DNA from 2 places in the Rahnella sp. BIGb0603 genome. Region 2 is predicted to be linked to the other one. Evidence: predicted binding sites of a transcription regulator. Region 2 holds the regulator's gene; the other holds the start of a gene.
What was found. The regulator Fur, encoded in region 2, represses iron uptake genes when iron is present. The targets are predictions, from matches to a motif close to ATAATAATGAGAACNACTATCAA.
Positions count from the first base shown of each region.

Region 1: feoA (ferrous iron transporter A) is a predicted target of Fur. The motif match lies at 3,295-3,317, and genes of this name have one in related genera.

Region 1 is NZ_JANUEX010000009.1:85,228-92,681, forward strand. Features, by position in the region: gene greB (transcription elongation factor GreB) at 164-637, shown strand; gene M2403_RS20885 (Tex family protein) at 757-3,087, shown strand; gene feoA (ferrous iron transporter A) at 3,500-3,724, shown strand; gene feoB (Fe(2+) transporter permease subunit FeoB) at 3,818-6,136, shown strand; gene M2403_RS20900 (FeoC-like transcriptional regulator) at 6,145-6,381, shown strand; gene M2403_RS20905 (LysR family transcriptional regulator) at 6,493-7,413, shown strand; gene M2403_RS20910 (hypothetical protein) at 7,393-7,454, opposite strand, start outside.
Region 2 is NZ_JANUEX010000001.1:784,403-791,856, forward strand. Features, by position in the region: gene M2403_RS03725 (methyl-accepting chemotaxis protein) at 1-191, opposite strand, end outside; gene fldA (flavodoxin FldA) at 602-1,129, shown strand; gene fur (ferric iron uptake transcriptional regulator) at 1,446-1,901, shown strand; gene chiQ (ChiQ/YbfN family lipoprotein) at 2,042-2,383, opposite strand; gene M2403_RS03745 (chitoporin ChiP) at 2,397-3,809, opposite strand; gene glnS (glutamine--tRNA ligase) at 4,278-5,948, opposite strand; gene nagE (PTS N-acetyl glucosamine transporter subunit IIABC) at 6,140-7,454, opposite strand, start outside.

The DNA.
Region 1 (7,454 bases), on a different contig from region 2:
AGAAGCGCGGCGAAGGATAATAACTATCCGACTAAAAAGCCATCATATAAAGCGTAGCAGCCCGACCGTTTTTTCGACCAATTTCTGCACTGTCAGCGGCGCAATTGTGTGAAACAATGGCGAAGGATATTGGAAGATAACTGTGTGGAAGGCGACAGGTAACATGAAGACCAAACTGATTACCCGCGAAGGCTATGACAAGCTCAAAACTGAGCTGGATTTTCTGTGGCGCGAGGAGCGTCCGGAAGTCACCAAAAAGGTGACCTGGGCCGCCAGTCTGGGTGACCGCAGTGAAAATGCCGATTATCAGTACAACAAGAAACGCCTGCGTGAAATCGACCGCCGCATCCGCTATCTGACCAAATGTCTGGAACAGCTGCGCATTGTCGATTATTCGCCACAACAGGACGGCAAAGTGTTCTTTGGCGCGTGGGTGGAAGTGGAAAATGACGACGGCGACATCAAGCGTTTCCGCATCGTCGGTTATGACGAAATCTTTGGCCGTAAAGACTACATTTCTATCGACTCCCCGATGGCGCGCGCGCTGCTGAAAAAGGAAGTCGGCGACAGTCTGGTGGTCACCACGCCGGTCGGCGATGCGACCTGGTACGTCAATGAAATCGACTACGGCAAATAATCAGATAACGCCCAAAACGTGAGGCACATCGTCCCGACGGCTGGCATTTTCAGCCTTCAAATCGTATAACGGTGCCCTGTATTTACGTCACTCACTAACGAAAAACTGATACCAGACCTATGAATGATCAACTGAGCCGCATTATCGCAAGTGAATTGCAGGTTCGCCCGGAGCAGGTTGCTTCCGTGGTGCGTCTGCTGGATGAAGGTAATACCGTGCCCTTTATTGCGCGGTATCGTAAGGAAGTCACCGGTGGGTTGGATGATACCCAGTTGCGTCAGTTAGACACACGTCTGGGATATCTGCGTGAGCTGGAAGACCGCCGCCAGACCATTCTCAAATCCATCGAAGATCAGGGCAAACTCAGCGACGATTTGGCAAAAGCCATTAATACCACGCTGAGCAAAACCGAACTGGAAGACCTGTATCTGCCATTCAAACCGAAGCGCCGCACGCGTGGACAAATCGCTATCGAAGCGGGGCTGGAACCGCTGGCCGATCTGCTGTGGAATGAACCGCAGAACGAGCCGGAAACCACCGCCGCTAAATTTGTTGATGCCGAAAAAGGCGTCGCCGATACCAAAGCAGCGCTCGATGGCGCCCGCTACATTCTGATGGAGCGTTTCGCTGAAGATGCGTCACTGCTGGCGAAAGTCCGTGATTACCTGTGGAAAAACGCTCATCTGACCTCCCGCATGGTCGATGGCAAAGAGCAGGAAGGCGCGAAATTTCGCGATTACTTCGATCACCACGAGCCGATTTCTCAGGTGCCTTCCCACCGTGCGCTGGCCATGTTCCGCGGCCGCAACGAAGGCGTCTTACAGCTGGCGCTGAATGCCGATCCGCAGCATGACGAACCGCCGAAAGAAAGTTACGCCGAACAAATTATTATCGACCATCTTGGCCTGCGGCTAAACAACGCGCCTGCCGACGTCTGGCGTCGCGCGGTGGTGAACTGGACGTGGCGCATCAAAGTGCTGCTGCACCTCGAAACCGAGCTGATGGGCACAGTGCGTGAACGCGCCGAAGATGAAGCGATTAACGTTTTCGCCCGCAATATGCATGATTTGCTGATGGCCGCACCGGCCGGAATGCGCGCCACCATGGGCCTCGATCCGGGTTTACGTACCGGTGTGAAAGTCGCCGTTGTGGATAACACCGGCAAACTGGTGGATATCGATACCGTTTATCCCCATACCGGTCAGGCAGCGAAAGCGGCACAACAGGTTGCTGCGCTGTGCATCAAACATAATGTCGAACTGGTGGCTATCGGTAACGGTACCGCTTCCCGCGAGACTGAGCGTTTCTTCCTCGAGCTGCAAAAACAGTTCCCGGCGGTAAAAGCGCAGAAAGTGATTGTGAGTGAAGCCGGTGCGTCGGTGTATTCCGCTTCCGAACTGGCGGCGCTGGAATTCCCGGATCTGGATGTTTCCATCCGTGGCGCAGTTTCTATCGCGCGCCGGTTGCAGGATCCGCTGGCGGAACTGGTGAAAATCGACCCGAAATCCATTGGTGTCGGCCAGTATCAGCACGACGTCAGCCAGAGCCTGCTGGCGAAAAAACTCGATACCGTGGTCGAAGACTGCGTGAACGCGGTGGGCGTGGATCTCAATACGGCGTCCGTTCCACTGCTGACCCGCGTGGCCGGTCTGACCCGCATGATGGCGCAGAATATCGTTAACTGGCGCGACGAAAACGGTCAGTTCCGCAACCGTGAACAACTGCTGAAAGTCAGCCGTCTGGGGCCAAAAGCCTTCGAACAGTGCGCGGGCTTCCTGCGTATTAACCACGGCGATAACCCGCTGGACGCTTCAACGGTTCACCCGGAAACCTATCCGGTGGTCGAAAGGATTCTGGCGGCGACGCAGCTGGCGCTGAAAGAGCTGATGGGCGATTCGAATGTGCTGCGCAGCCTGAAAGCCAGCGAATTCACTGACGAGCAGTTCGGCGTACCGACCGTTACTGACATCATCAAAGAGCTGGAAAAACCGGGGCACGATCCGCGTCCTGAGTTCAAAACCGCGACCTTTGCCGATGGCGTGGAAACCATGAATGACCTGATGCCGGGCATGATCCTTGAAGGCTCGGTCACTAACGTCACCAACTTCGGTGCGTTCGTGGATATCGGCGTTCATCAGGACGGACTGGTACACATTTCTTCACTGGCGAACAAATTCGTCGAAGATCCGCACACCGTGGTGAAAGCCGGCGATATCGTTAAAGTCAAAGTGATGGAAGTTGATTTGCAGCGCAAACGTATCGCGCTGACCATGCGTCTGGACGAACAACCGGGTGAAGCGCCTGCACGCCGTTCTGCCGCGCCAGCTTCAGAGTCACGCGACAATCAGAAACGTCATACACCCAACAAACCGGCGGGCCGCAATGCCGCGCCAGCGGGCAATAATGCGATGGCCGATGCGCTGGCCGCCGCGATGGGTAAAAAACGCTAATTTCTACCTTTTCACCTATCAAACGAAAGCCGCTGATAACCAGCGGCTTTTTTTATGTATCTTTTTTCGACACTTTTTAAACTCAATCCTAATGAATCAATCACTGAGGTAAATCAATAAAACAGATGTCCCACAGGCATAGCATAGCCTCGCGGTGGAGATACCCGTGAAGAGGTCAACCTCTTTTCTTTTGTCTCCACATGCGTACTAATTATGATAACTATTCTCGTTTGTACTTCTTTGCGTATTCAATACGCCGTCAGCCAAAGGCTGGCAATTTCGCACCAGGGACAATTTCTGAGCAATTCTTTTTGCCACAATAATCGCAGTTAAGTGAGATCAACGGGCATGGAAGCGCGGCGTAACATTTGTCACGCGGCCCCATAAATGCCTGAACGCTTCGCGAGGAACTATGCAACTTCAATCAAAACGTGCTTACAAAATCACCGGCTTTTCTCATGAAATCAGCCCGGCTTATCGTCAGAAACTGCTGTCTCTCGGTATGCTTCCGGGGTCATTCTTCAACATCATCCGCGTAGCGCCGATGGGCGATCCGGTGCAAATCGAAACCCGCCGCACCAGTCTGGTCGTGCGCAAAAAAGACCTCGACCTGCTCAAGCTTGAGATGCTGGCCTGATTTTTACTGATGAATGCTTTTTGCAAGATTGTTTAGCGCGGCCTCTGAAGGTTTTCCGCGTTTTTTCCCTTTCTCACACGTAGATCTGAACGTATGAAAGCACTGACTATTGGCCTGATTGGAAATCCAAACTCAGGTAAAACGACTCTTTTCAACCAGTTAACCGGTTCACGCCAGCGTGTCGGGAACTGGGCTGGTGTCACCGTCGAACGTAAAGAAGGCCAGTTCGCCACCGCAGATCACCAGATTACGCTGGTCGATTTGCCCGGTACCTATTCGCTGACCACCATTTCCGAACAAACCTCGCTCGATGAGCAAATTGCCTGCCATTACATTCTGAGCGGCGACGCGGATCTGATGATTAACGTCGTGGATGCCTCAAACCTTGAGCGCAATTTATACCTGACACTGCAACTTCTCGAGCTGGGTGTGCCCTGCATCGTCGCACTGAACATGCTCGACATCGCCAAAATCCAGAACATCAATATTGATATCCCGGCGCTGTCTGCACGCCTTGGCTGTCCGGTTATTGCTTTGGTTTCTACCCGCGCCAGTGGTATCAAAGAACTGAAAGCCGCCATCGACGCATTGCCGCAAGTGGCAAAGCTTGAACGCGTGAAATATCATCCGGTGCTGCAACAGGAAGTGGACGTGCTGGCCGCAGAAATGCCGCAGGACATGGCGCTGCAACAGCGTCGCTGGCTGGCTTTGCAAATCCTCGAAGGGGATATTTACAGCCAGACGCACGCAGGTAATGCACAGGGATTATTGCCGCAGGTGAAAGCCCGTCTGGCGGAGCAAAAGCTGGAAGATCCGGCGCTGCTGATTGCTGACGCGCGCTATCAGAGCATTGCGTCGCTGTGCGCGGACGTCAGTAACTCGCACCTCACCGCGCCCAACAAACTGACGCAGGTGTTGGATCGCGTGATCCTCAACCGTTTCCTCGGTGTACCCATCTTCCTGCTGGTGATGTACCTGATGTTCGTGCTGGCGATTAATATCGGCGGCGCGTTGCAACCGATTTTCGACATCGGCTCCGCAGCAATTTTCATTCAGGGGATGCAATGGGTGGGCTTCACCCTGCACTTCCCGCAGTGGCTGACCATTTTCCTTGCTCAGGGCGTCGGTGGTGGTATCAACACCGTGCTCCCGCTGGTGCCGCAAATCGGCATGATGTATCTGTTCCTTTCCTTCCTTGAAGACTCAGGTTATATGGCCCGCGCAGCGTTTGTGATGGACCGCCTGATGCAGTCGCTTGGCCTGCCGGGTAAATCTTTCGTGCCGCTGATTGTCGGTTTCGGCTGTAACGTGCCGTCCATTATGGGTGCCCGTACGCTGGATGCGCCCCGCGAACGTCTGATCACCGTCATGATGGCGCCGTTTATGTCCTGTGGCGCACGACTGGCAATTTTCGCCGTGTTCTCTGCGGCGTTCTTCGGGCAGGACGGCGCGTCCGTCGTCTTCTCACTGTATCTGCTGGGTATTGTCGTCGCCATCCTCACCGGCCTGCTGCTCAAATACACCATCATGCGCGGTGAAGCGTCGCCGTTTGTCATGGAACTGCCGGTGTATCACGTTCCCCATCTGAAAAGTCTGTTACTGCAAACCTGGCAGCGTCTGAAAGGTTTCGTGCTGCGCGCCGGTAAAGTCATTGTGATTGCGAGTATTTTTATCGGCGCACTAAACAGCTTCTCTTTCAGCGGTCAGGCGGTGGATAACATCAATGACTCCGCGCTGGCTTCGGTCAGTAAAGTGCTGACGCCGGTGCTGGCACCGATGGGCGTGCACGCCGATAACTGGCAGGCGACGGTTGGCCTGGTGACCGGCGCGATGGCGAAAGAAGTGGTCGTCGGTACGCTCAATACGCTGTACACCGCAGAACATATCCACAATGAGGAATTCGACGCAGCAAACTTCCATCTGCTCGCTGAACTCGGGGGTGCCGTGAACGAAACGTGGCAGGGCCTGAAAGACACCTTCAGCGTCAGCGTGCTTTCTAACCCGATCGAAGCCAGTAAAGGCGACGGAGAAATGGGTGTCAGTTCGATGGGCGTGATGAGCACAAAATTTGGTACCGCCATTTCGGCTTACAGCTATCTGATTTTCGTGCTGCTGTACGTGCCTTGCGTGTCGGTCATGGGCGCGATTGCCCGCGAAACCAGCCGCAGCTGGATGACGTTCTCAATCTTCTGGGGACTGAACGTGGCGTATTCCCTGGCGACCCTGTTCTATCAGGTGGCTACTTTCAGCAACCATCCGGCGTACAGTTCGGGCGTTATACTTATCGTTTTGCTGTTTAACGCTATCGTTCTTACCTGCCTGCGCAAAGCTCGCAGCCGTGTCAGCGTTCATTTGCAGCCGCGTAATGTTGCGGCCTGTTGCGAACCGGCGACCGGCAACGACTGCCACTAGGAGATACGATGACTACGCTGATTGAGGTTCGTGATTCTCTCGCACTGGCTGGCCGGGCAGATGCCCGCCAGCTTAGCCAGCTACTCAACGCGCCGCGGCCGCTGGTGCAGGCCATGCTCGAACGGTTGGTGGCGATGCGAAAAGCGGAAGCCATCGAAGCCGATGACAGCTGTCTGAGCGGCAGTTGTAAAAGCTGCGCCGACGGCAAAAAATGCCTGACGGTTTCCTATACGCTCATTAATTAAGACACGTCGTCCTCTGACACCGGGCTTTCGCCCTTACTGAATAGTCGCGCTGCGGCTATTCAGTTATCATCGGCAGGCCACAACGGCCATCAAAGCGCCGCAGGAGCCTGCATGATCGACAGTGAAATCACCTTCCGTAAACTTGAAATTTTCCTCGCTTACATGGAAAAGCAGAACATCACCCGCGCAGCCGAACAACTCGGCCTGAGCAGCGTCAGTGTGCATCGCGCCCTGCATTCTCTGGAGGAAGGTTTGCGCTGCCCGTTGTTTATCCATCGCGGACGTAATCTGTTGCCGCTGCCCGCCGCCGAAGCGTTACTGGAACATGCCACGCAGGTGATTGAGCAGATGGAACACGGCATTCAGGCCACGCAGCGCGCCGCGGGTTTTGGCGATAAACGTCTGAAAGTCGGCACGCTGTATTCGCTGACGCTGGAAACCATCCCGCGCCTGATCATGGGGCTGAAACTGCGCAGACCGGAGCTTGAACTGGAACTGGTGATGGGCTCCAATAATGATTTGCTGCAAAAGCTGGAAGACGGCCTGCTGGATGCCATTCTGATTTCGACCAGTGATTCGAGCGTGGATGCCCAGCGCTACGATCAGCTGCCGTTGTTTCAGGACGATATTTTCCTCGCCGCCCCTGCCAGCGCAGAACTGGCCTGCGAAGGCACGGCTGATTTGCGCGATTTTAAGCAGAAAAAATTCGTTTCCCTGGCCGAAGGATTCGCCACTTACCACGGCTTTCAGGAAGCCTTTCAGGTCGCCGGTTTTGAGCCGGACATTGTCACACGGGTAAACGATATTTTTTCAATGCTGAGTCTGGTACAGGCGGGTGTTGGCTACACGCTCATTCCCGGCAGAATGAAAGGTGTGTATGAAAATACGGTGAAACTCCTGCCGCTGGCTGAAGCCTATCAGATGCGTCAGACCATTTCGCTGGTCTTCCCGCACAGCCGCGAGCACGATCCTAATCTTCTCGCCCTCGCCGCTGAAAGCCGGATGTACGCGCTAGCGAGCAGAAAGCGCTGACAGACGCTTGTTGTTTTGCGCAATCAACACGACCGGCCAGT
Region 2 (7,454 bases):
CGAAAGTACTGATCATTTCCTTTATTGATCAGCGCCATATTGTTGACCAGTTCGGTACTGTTTTGGGTGTTCTGAGTCAGCGTATTCAGGGAGGTGACGGTGTAAATAGACACACTCGCCCACATGACGCAAAAAATGCCCAGAATCGTTAATAATGCGGCCCTGATGGTAATATTTTTTAAAAACTGCACGATATGCCTCTCTCGAAACAGGACTGTTTCTGGTCTGAGGATTGACGGGGATGCGGAGAATCAAGACAGGTAGCCAGCAGGCGTTTGCCCCCGGACATGTTTGAACACCTCTCCGGGCATCGATTTCTTTATTATGTTGAGATTCCTCTCGCATCATCTATCGGCGTTCAACGGGCAAACTTAAGGAGTGGCGGGAATTATTTCTTAATTTTGCTTTTGCCCTCAATAAGTTTGAGGTTATTAAAAGCACACGAAGGCGATAACACTTAAAAAGATTGCCCGATAAACTTATTCACCAGTTAAGAAGGCGAGCTGAAACATATTCTCCGCCGCGCGAGTTTGCTATCATCTGCGTTATTATTGCCTGCAATGCAGAGCACTTCATTAAGAACAAGAGGTTAGGTAATCTTATGGCCGTAGTAGGTATCTTCTTTGGATCCGATACAGGTAACACCGAAAACATCGCGAAAATGATCCAGAAGCAATTGGGTAAAGATGTTGCAGAGGTGCATGACATTGCGAAGAGCAGCAAAGAGGATCTGGAAAAATTCGATATTTTGCTGATCGGTATTCCAACCTGGTATTACGGTGAAGCGCAGTGTGACTGGGACGACTTTTTCCCGACGCTGGAAGAGATAGATTTCGAAGGTAAGCTGGTTGCGCTGTTTGGCTGCGGCGACCAGGAAGACTATGCCGAATACTTCTGTGATGCGCTCGGTACCGTGCGTGACATCATCGAGCCACGCGGCGCGGTGATCGTAGGTCACTGGCCAACTGAAGGCTATCACTTCGAAGCTTCAAAAGGTCTGGCTGATGATACGCACTTCATCGGGCTGGCAATTGACGAAGATCGTCAGCCGGAACTGACCAACGAACGTGTTGATGCATGGGTCAAACAGATCACAGAAGAACTGAGCCTTTCAGAAATTATTGGCTAAAAACCCTGTTGGCCCTGAGGATTTATTCTACAATTGAAGGGCCAAACTATTACTGAAATTAACAATTTAACCGCTACAAAATTGTAACTTTCGGTGGTATCAAGGTACACTGAGTTCATCTGTTTTTTCTATCGATCAAGTCGTTGCATTATTGAATGTGACAGGCATTTTGTGATCTTTATTAACAGGCTACGTTTTTGAGAATCGGCACACTTCCCTTAAACGAAGAATCCTTAAACGACAAATTTTTGTGCCGCCGATGCCACAGGCTGCATGCCTCAACTTGATTAGCACATAGTAACAGGACTGAATCCGCATGACTGACAACAACACCGCACTGAAGAAAGCCGGCTTAAAAGTCACGCTTCCGCGCCTCAAAATCCTGGAAGTGCTGCAAGCGCCGGAAGGTCATCACGTTAGTGCGGAAGATCTTTATAAGCAACTGATTGATATGGGCGAAGAAATTGGTCTGGCCACGGTTTACCGTGTTCTTAACCAGTTTGATGATGCCGGTATCGTCACCCGTCATAACTTCGAAGGCGGCAAGTCTGTTTTCGAACTGACTCAGCAACATCATCATGATCACCTGATCTGCCTTGATTGCGGCCGCGTTATTGAATTCCGCGACGAATACATTGAAGGCCGTCAGCGTGAGATTGCGAAGAAACACGGTATTAAACTGACCAACCACAGTCTGTATCTGTACGGACACTGTGAAGCGGGCGATTGCCGCGAAGATGAATCTTTGCACAATGACAAACCTGCGCAGTAATCTGCACGGTCAGTCCGAATAAATTAACCGCTGAAAGGCGGTTTTTTTATGTCTGTGTTCCAGGATGAGAGTTAAAACGCAAAACCCCGGCAAGCCGGGGTTTTGCGTTCCATGATGGTGCTTGTTTCAGATCCCTGCTTTTAGTTAACCGGATTAGGTGCGTTATTGGCTTTGATTTCCTGCCAGATCTTGCCGCAATCCGCCGCATACGCCTGCCCGTCACCGGTCTTACGCGCCGTCAGACAGCGCTGATAATCCACCACACGAACCGTTTCCTGTTCCGCAAATTTCTGGTGGGCTTTTTCCTGTTTGAGCTTGTTCAGCAATACCTGACAGGAGGCCAGTTTGTCCGGATTGCCTTCTGCCGAATTAATACACGCGCTGTATGCCTCACGCGTTTGAGAAATCTGAGCCTGATCCGCGGTTGGCGCACAACCTGCCAGCACAACGGAGGAAACCACAATCATCAGTAATTTTTTCATCGACATAGCGACCTCAGAAAATAGTGAATGGAGCGATAACGATGAATTTCACGTCTTTTTCATCCTGGAAAATGTTGCCGTACCCGCCGCCCCAGCTCGGGATATCCGAGTGGTTGTCGTACTGGGTGTAATGCAGTTTGAACAGCGTACCTTTCGCGCGCCCTTCCTGAATGGTGTACAGCGCATCAAGGCTCCAGGCACTTTCTTTCAGGCGCTGGCTCTGATCATAGATTGGATTGGTACTCGGTTTGGCATCCCACGCGTAAACATAAGAACCGCCCACTGCGAAGCCCGGCAGATCCCATTTCGCCAGATCGTAAAGTACGCCTGCGTACACCGCTTTTTCGCCGTTGGCGTTGAAGTCAGAACGGTTGTCCCACCACACATCAAGACGTCCGTTAGAAGAAGAATACGTCGGGGTCATGCGTTGTAAAAAATAACCCTGATTCCCCTCAGCTTTGACCATCGTCCCTTCCAGACGCCAGTTGAACTGGCCGGTGGTGTAACCGAAAGTCAGTGCCTGCAACCAGGCCAGACCGTCATACAGGCTGTTCGGATCGTTCTGGTTGCTGATACGATCTTCCGCACCATAGAATTGGTAGCTGGTGGTGAGCGGATTGCCCATCAGATCAATTTTGTACGACGCTTTGGCGAAGTACTGATCGACGTAACTTTCTGCCTGACCGAATGCCGCTTCCAGTACGAGATCATTTTTGAAGTCGTATTTCGCACCCAGCGAGTGGATATAGGAAACACCGGTTTTCTTGTCGTTCTGGCGGAAATCATCCATCTCCAGATGCCACGGCGATTTGTATTCATCTGCCCACATGTAGGAGAAACTCAGTTCGCCCGGATCGCCAAAATCATGTTTATACCCGGCTTCGGCACCGCGATAGGTACCCGGCATAAAGCTCCAGTGCGGGGCGATCAGCGTTTGTCCGGTGGGCTGAATGTAACCAGCATGGCCCCAGAATCCGCCGTATTTGAATTTACCGGCCGCTTTGTAGAGGCTGACGCCACCTTTATCGCCGGAATAGTCTTCGTCATACGCATGGTTTTTGGAGGAGAACGCGATTTCGTTCGGATGACCGCTGTCGCTGGCTTCGGCTAATTCGATCGCGGTAAATGCGGCGACGTCGATACCGAACATGTCCCAGGCATAGCCGGAAGAGAAATCAAGGTTCAGGTTGGCGGTCGCGTGCGAAAGGTTGGTGGCGTATTTATCGTAATCGGGGTTATTCACCGTGACTTTTGTGCCGTCAGGGCGGGTTTCTTCTTTGGTTTTGTTCAAATCTTTGCGGTCGCGTTCGCGCTGCCAGTAATACACACCGCCGGTCAGCGTCGAATCATCAATAAAGCCAGCCGCTCTGGCCTCTTCAGGGAACATCATTCCGCCGCCCAACAAAGTGCCAGCCAGCGTGTACATCACAGGTTTCAGGTAAGCCGATCCCCTGCCCCTGTTAAGGTGCTTGTGCATAGAAATTCCTCATTTTGACTAAAAAAACGTGCAAAACCCAAACGGGTATTAAAAGCGGCCGCCAGAGGCGTAACCGTATAAAGCAGGATTAAGAGTATTTTTCGCGACGCGAATTATCAATGGGTAATTAAACCCTGATAGCTGAAGTATGACAAAGTGCACATAAAGATGAAAAAGTGTTACAAACGAGGAATGCGAAGGTTTAAATCAGTGGACTCTGACAATCGATAACTAAAACAGATAATTAAGTAAAAACCGTATTGACTTAAACGTTTCAGCACGCTGATATTCGGAAAGGAAGGTCCTAAAAAGCAAACATGAAAAACGCATTAATTCGCGATGAAAAAGAAAATTCCGTGAATTTCAGACATAAAAAAACGCAGCCGGAGCTGCGTTTAGCAATCGTTCATCGGTGACTTACGCGACGGGTTTTGATTCCCAGGTATCACGCAGGCCAACGGTACGGTTGAAGACCAGATTTTCAGCGCTGGAATAGCGGCTGTCAGCACAGAAGTAACCTTCACGTTCAAACTGCAGGCTGATTTCAGCCTGTGCAGCCACCAGAGAAGGCTCAACGAAACCGTGCGCGATCACCAGGGATTCCGGGTTGATCGTGGTCAGGAAATCTTCTGCCTGGCCAGGATTCGCGACGCTGAACAGACGGTCATACAGACGGAATTCCGCCGGTTTGCCTTCAGACGCAGAAACCCAGTGGATCACACCTTTTACCTTGCGGCCATCGGCCGGATCTTTGCTCAGCGTTTCGATATCGTAAGAACAGAAGATCGTCGTCACATTGCCTTCGGCATCTTTTTCAATGCGTTCCGCTTTGATGACATACGCATTGCGCAGACGAACTTCTTTGCCCAGCACCAGACGTTTGTATTGCTTGTTCGCTTCTTCGCGGAAATCAGCCTGATCGATATAAATCTCACGGGTGAACGGCACTTCGCGCGTCCCCATCTCCGGTTTGCTCGGATGATTAGGCATTTTCACCATTTGCACATCTTCACCGGTAAAGTTCTCAATGATCACTTTAACCGGATTGATGACAGCCATGGCGCGCGGCGCATTTTCGTTCAGATCGTCACGGATACAGGATTCCAGCGCCATCATTTCGACATTGTTATCTTGCTTGGTCACGCCGATACGACGGCAGAATTCACGGATAGACGCAGCAGTGTAACCACGGCGACGCAGGCCTGAAACGGTCGGCATACGCGGGTCATCCCAGCCTTCGACGATCTTATCCGTCACCAGCAGGTTCAGCTTACGCTTGGACATGATGGAATATTCAAGATTCAGACGGGAGAACTCGTACTGACGCGGGTGGCAAGGGATGGTGATGTTATCGAGAACCCAGTCATACAGACGACGGTTGTCCTGGAATTCCAGCGTACACAACGAATGGGTGATCCCTTCCAGCGCATCGGAAATGCAGTGGGTGAAATCATACATCGGGTAGATGCACCATTTTTTGCCAGTCTGATGGTGTTCCGCAAACTTAATACGGTAGATAACCGGATCGCGCATCACGAAGAATGGCGAAGCCATATCGATTTTTGCACGCAGACACGCCGCGCCTTCAGCGAATTCACCGTTGCGCATTTTTTCGAACAGCGCGATGTTTTCTTCTACGCTGCGATCGCGGTACGGGCTGTTTTTGCCCGGAGACGTCAGTGAGCCACGGTATTCGCGGATTTCATCCGGAGACAATTCGTCAACGTAAGCCAGACCTTTGTTGATCAGCTCCAGCGCGTAGCCGTGCAGTTGATCGAAGTAGTCGGAAGAATAGTGAATATCACCGCTCCAGTCGAAACCTAACCACTGGACGTCGTGTTTGATCGACTCAACGAATTCGATGTCTTCTTTTGCCGGGTTGGTATCGTCAAAACGCAGGTTGCACTGCCCCTGATAGTCTTGCGCAATACCGAAGTTCAGGCAGATAGACTTCGCATGGCCGATATGCAGATAACCATTAGGCTCGGGCGGGAAACGGGTATGAACGGTATTGTGTTTCCCGGTCGCCAGATCTTCATCAATAATCTGACGGATAAAATTTGTTGGGCGGGCTTCAGCCTCACTCATTGTGCAATTCCTCTACGCAACATTGACTCTACAGATAACCTGTTATGTTCCAACAAGCCACGTCGGGAAACAACCGTTACTTGCATAAAATAGTGGTTATCTGCATACCGCGTGTCCGTAAACAATAAAAAGCGGGAAGAGATTGCTCTCTTCCCGCTAAGACTTAACTCAACTGAATCAGCGTCAGGAAATTATTTACCCTGAATCTCAAACAGTTTGGTCTGACCGGCTACGACTGAACCGCTGGCCAGTGAAATCACACCGGTGTAATCATCGATGTTGCTGACCACAACCGGGCTAATCATTGAGCGCGCGTTAGCGTTCAGGTAAGCCAGATCCAGTTCCAGTACAGGCTGACCGGCAGTGACCGTTGCGCCTTCTTCAATCAGGCGGGTAAAGCCCTGGCCGTTGAGTGCAACGGTGTCGATCCCCATGTGCACCACGATTTCAGCACCGGAAGTGGTTTCCAGGCAGAACGCATGGTTGGTGTTGAAGATTTTCACCACGGTACCCGCAGCCGGAGCGACAACTGTTTTATCCGTCGGACGAATCGCGACACCATCGCCCACCGCTTTGCTGGCGAAGGCTTCGTCTGGCACCTGATCCAGCGCTACGATGTCACCGGTAACCGGAGCCACCAGCGTTTCAACGACCGCTTTAACGCTGTTTGGTACAGCCTGCGGAGACGCTTTCACAACCACGGGGGCTGCTGCGCTGCCTGCCGCAACCGGACCACGCGCCATCACTTTCTTCATTGCATCAGCCAGAGATTCCGCTTTTGCACCGACGATAACCTGAATGCTTTGTTTGTTCAGACGAACAATACCGGACGCACCCAGACGTTTGCAGGCTGCATCATCAACAGTACCAGCATCTTTCACGTTCAGACGCAGGCGGGTAATACAGGCATCAATACCTTTGAAGTTATCAGAACCGCCCAGCGCACTGATGTAGCTCACGGCCAGCTGGTTCAGACCTTCTTCAGTATTGCTGTTCGCTTCCGGTTCACCGATATGGTCGGCGTCGTCTTCACGGCCCGGCGTTTTCAGGTTGAACATGCGGATAATTACGCTGAACAGTACGAAGTAGATGACGAAGAACACAACGCCCATCACCAGCAACATCCAGACGTTTTTACTTGCCGCCGGCAGGTTGTACATCAACGCGTAGTCAATCGCACCCGCAGAGAAGGAGAAGCCAGCATGGATACCCAGCGCAGTTGCAACGTACAGGCTGATCCCGGTCAGGATGGCGTGGACTAAATACAACAACGGAGCAAGGAACATGAACAGGAATTCTAACGGCTCGGTCACACCGGTCAGGAATGCAGTCACCGCAACGGAGACCAGCATACCGCCCACCAGTGGACGACGTTCTTTCGGTGCGGCGAAGTACATTGCGCATGCTGCGCCTGGCAGACCAAACATCATGATTGGGAAGAAGCCGGACATGAACATCCCTGCGGTGCCGTCACCCGCGTAGAAGCGGTTGATGTCGCCGTGGAAT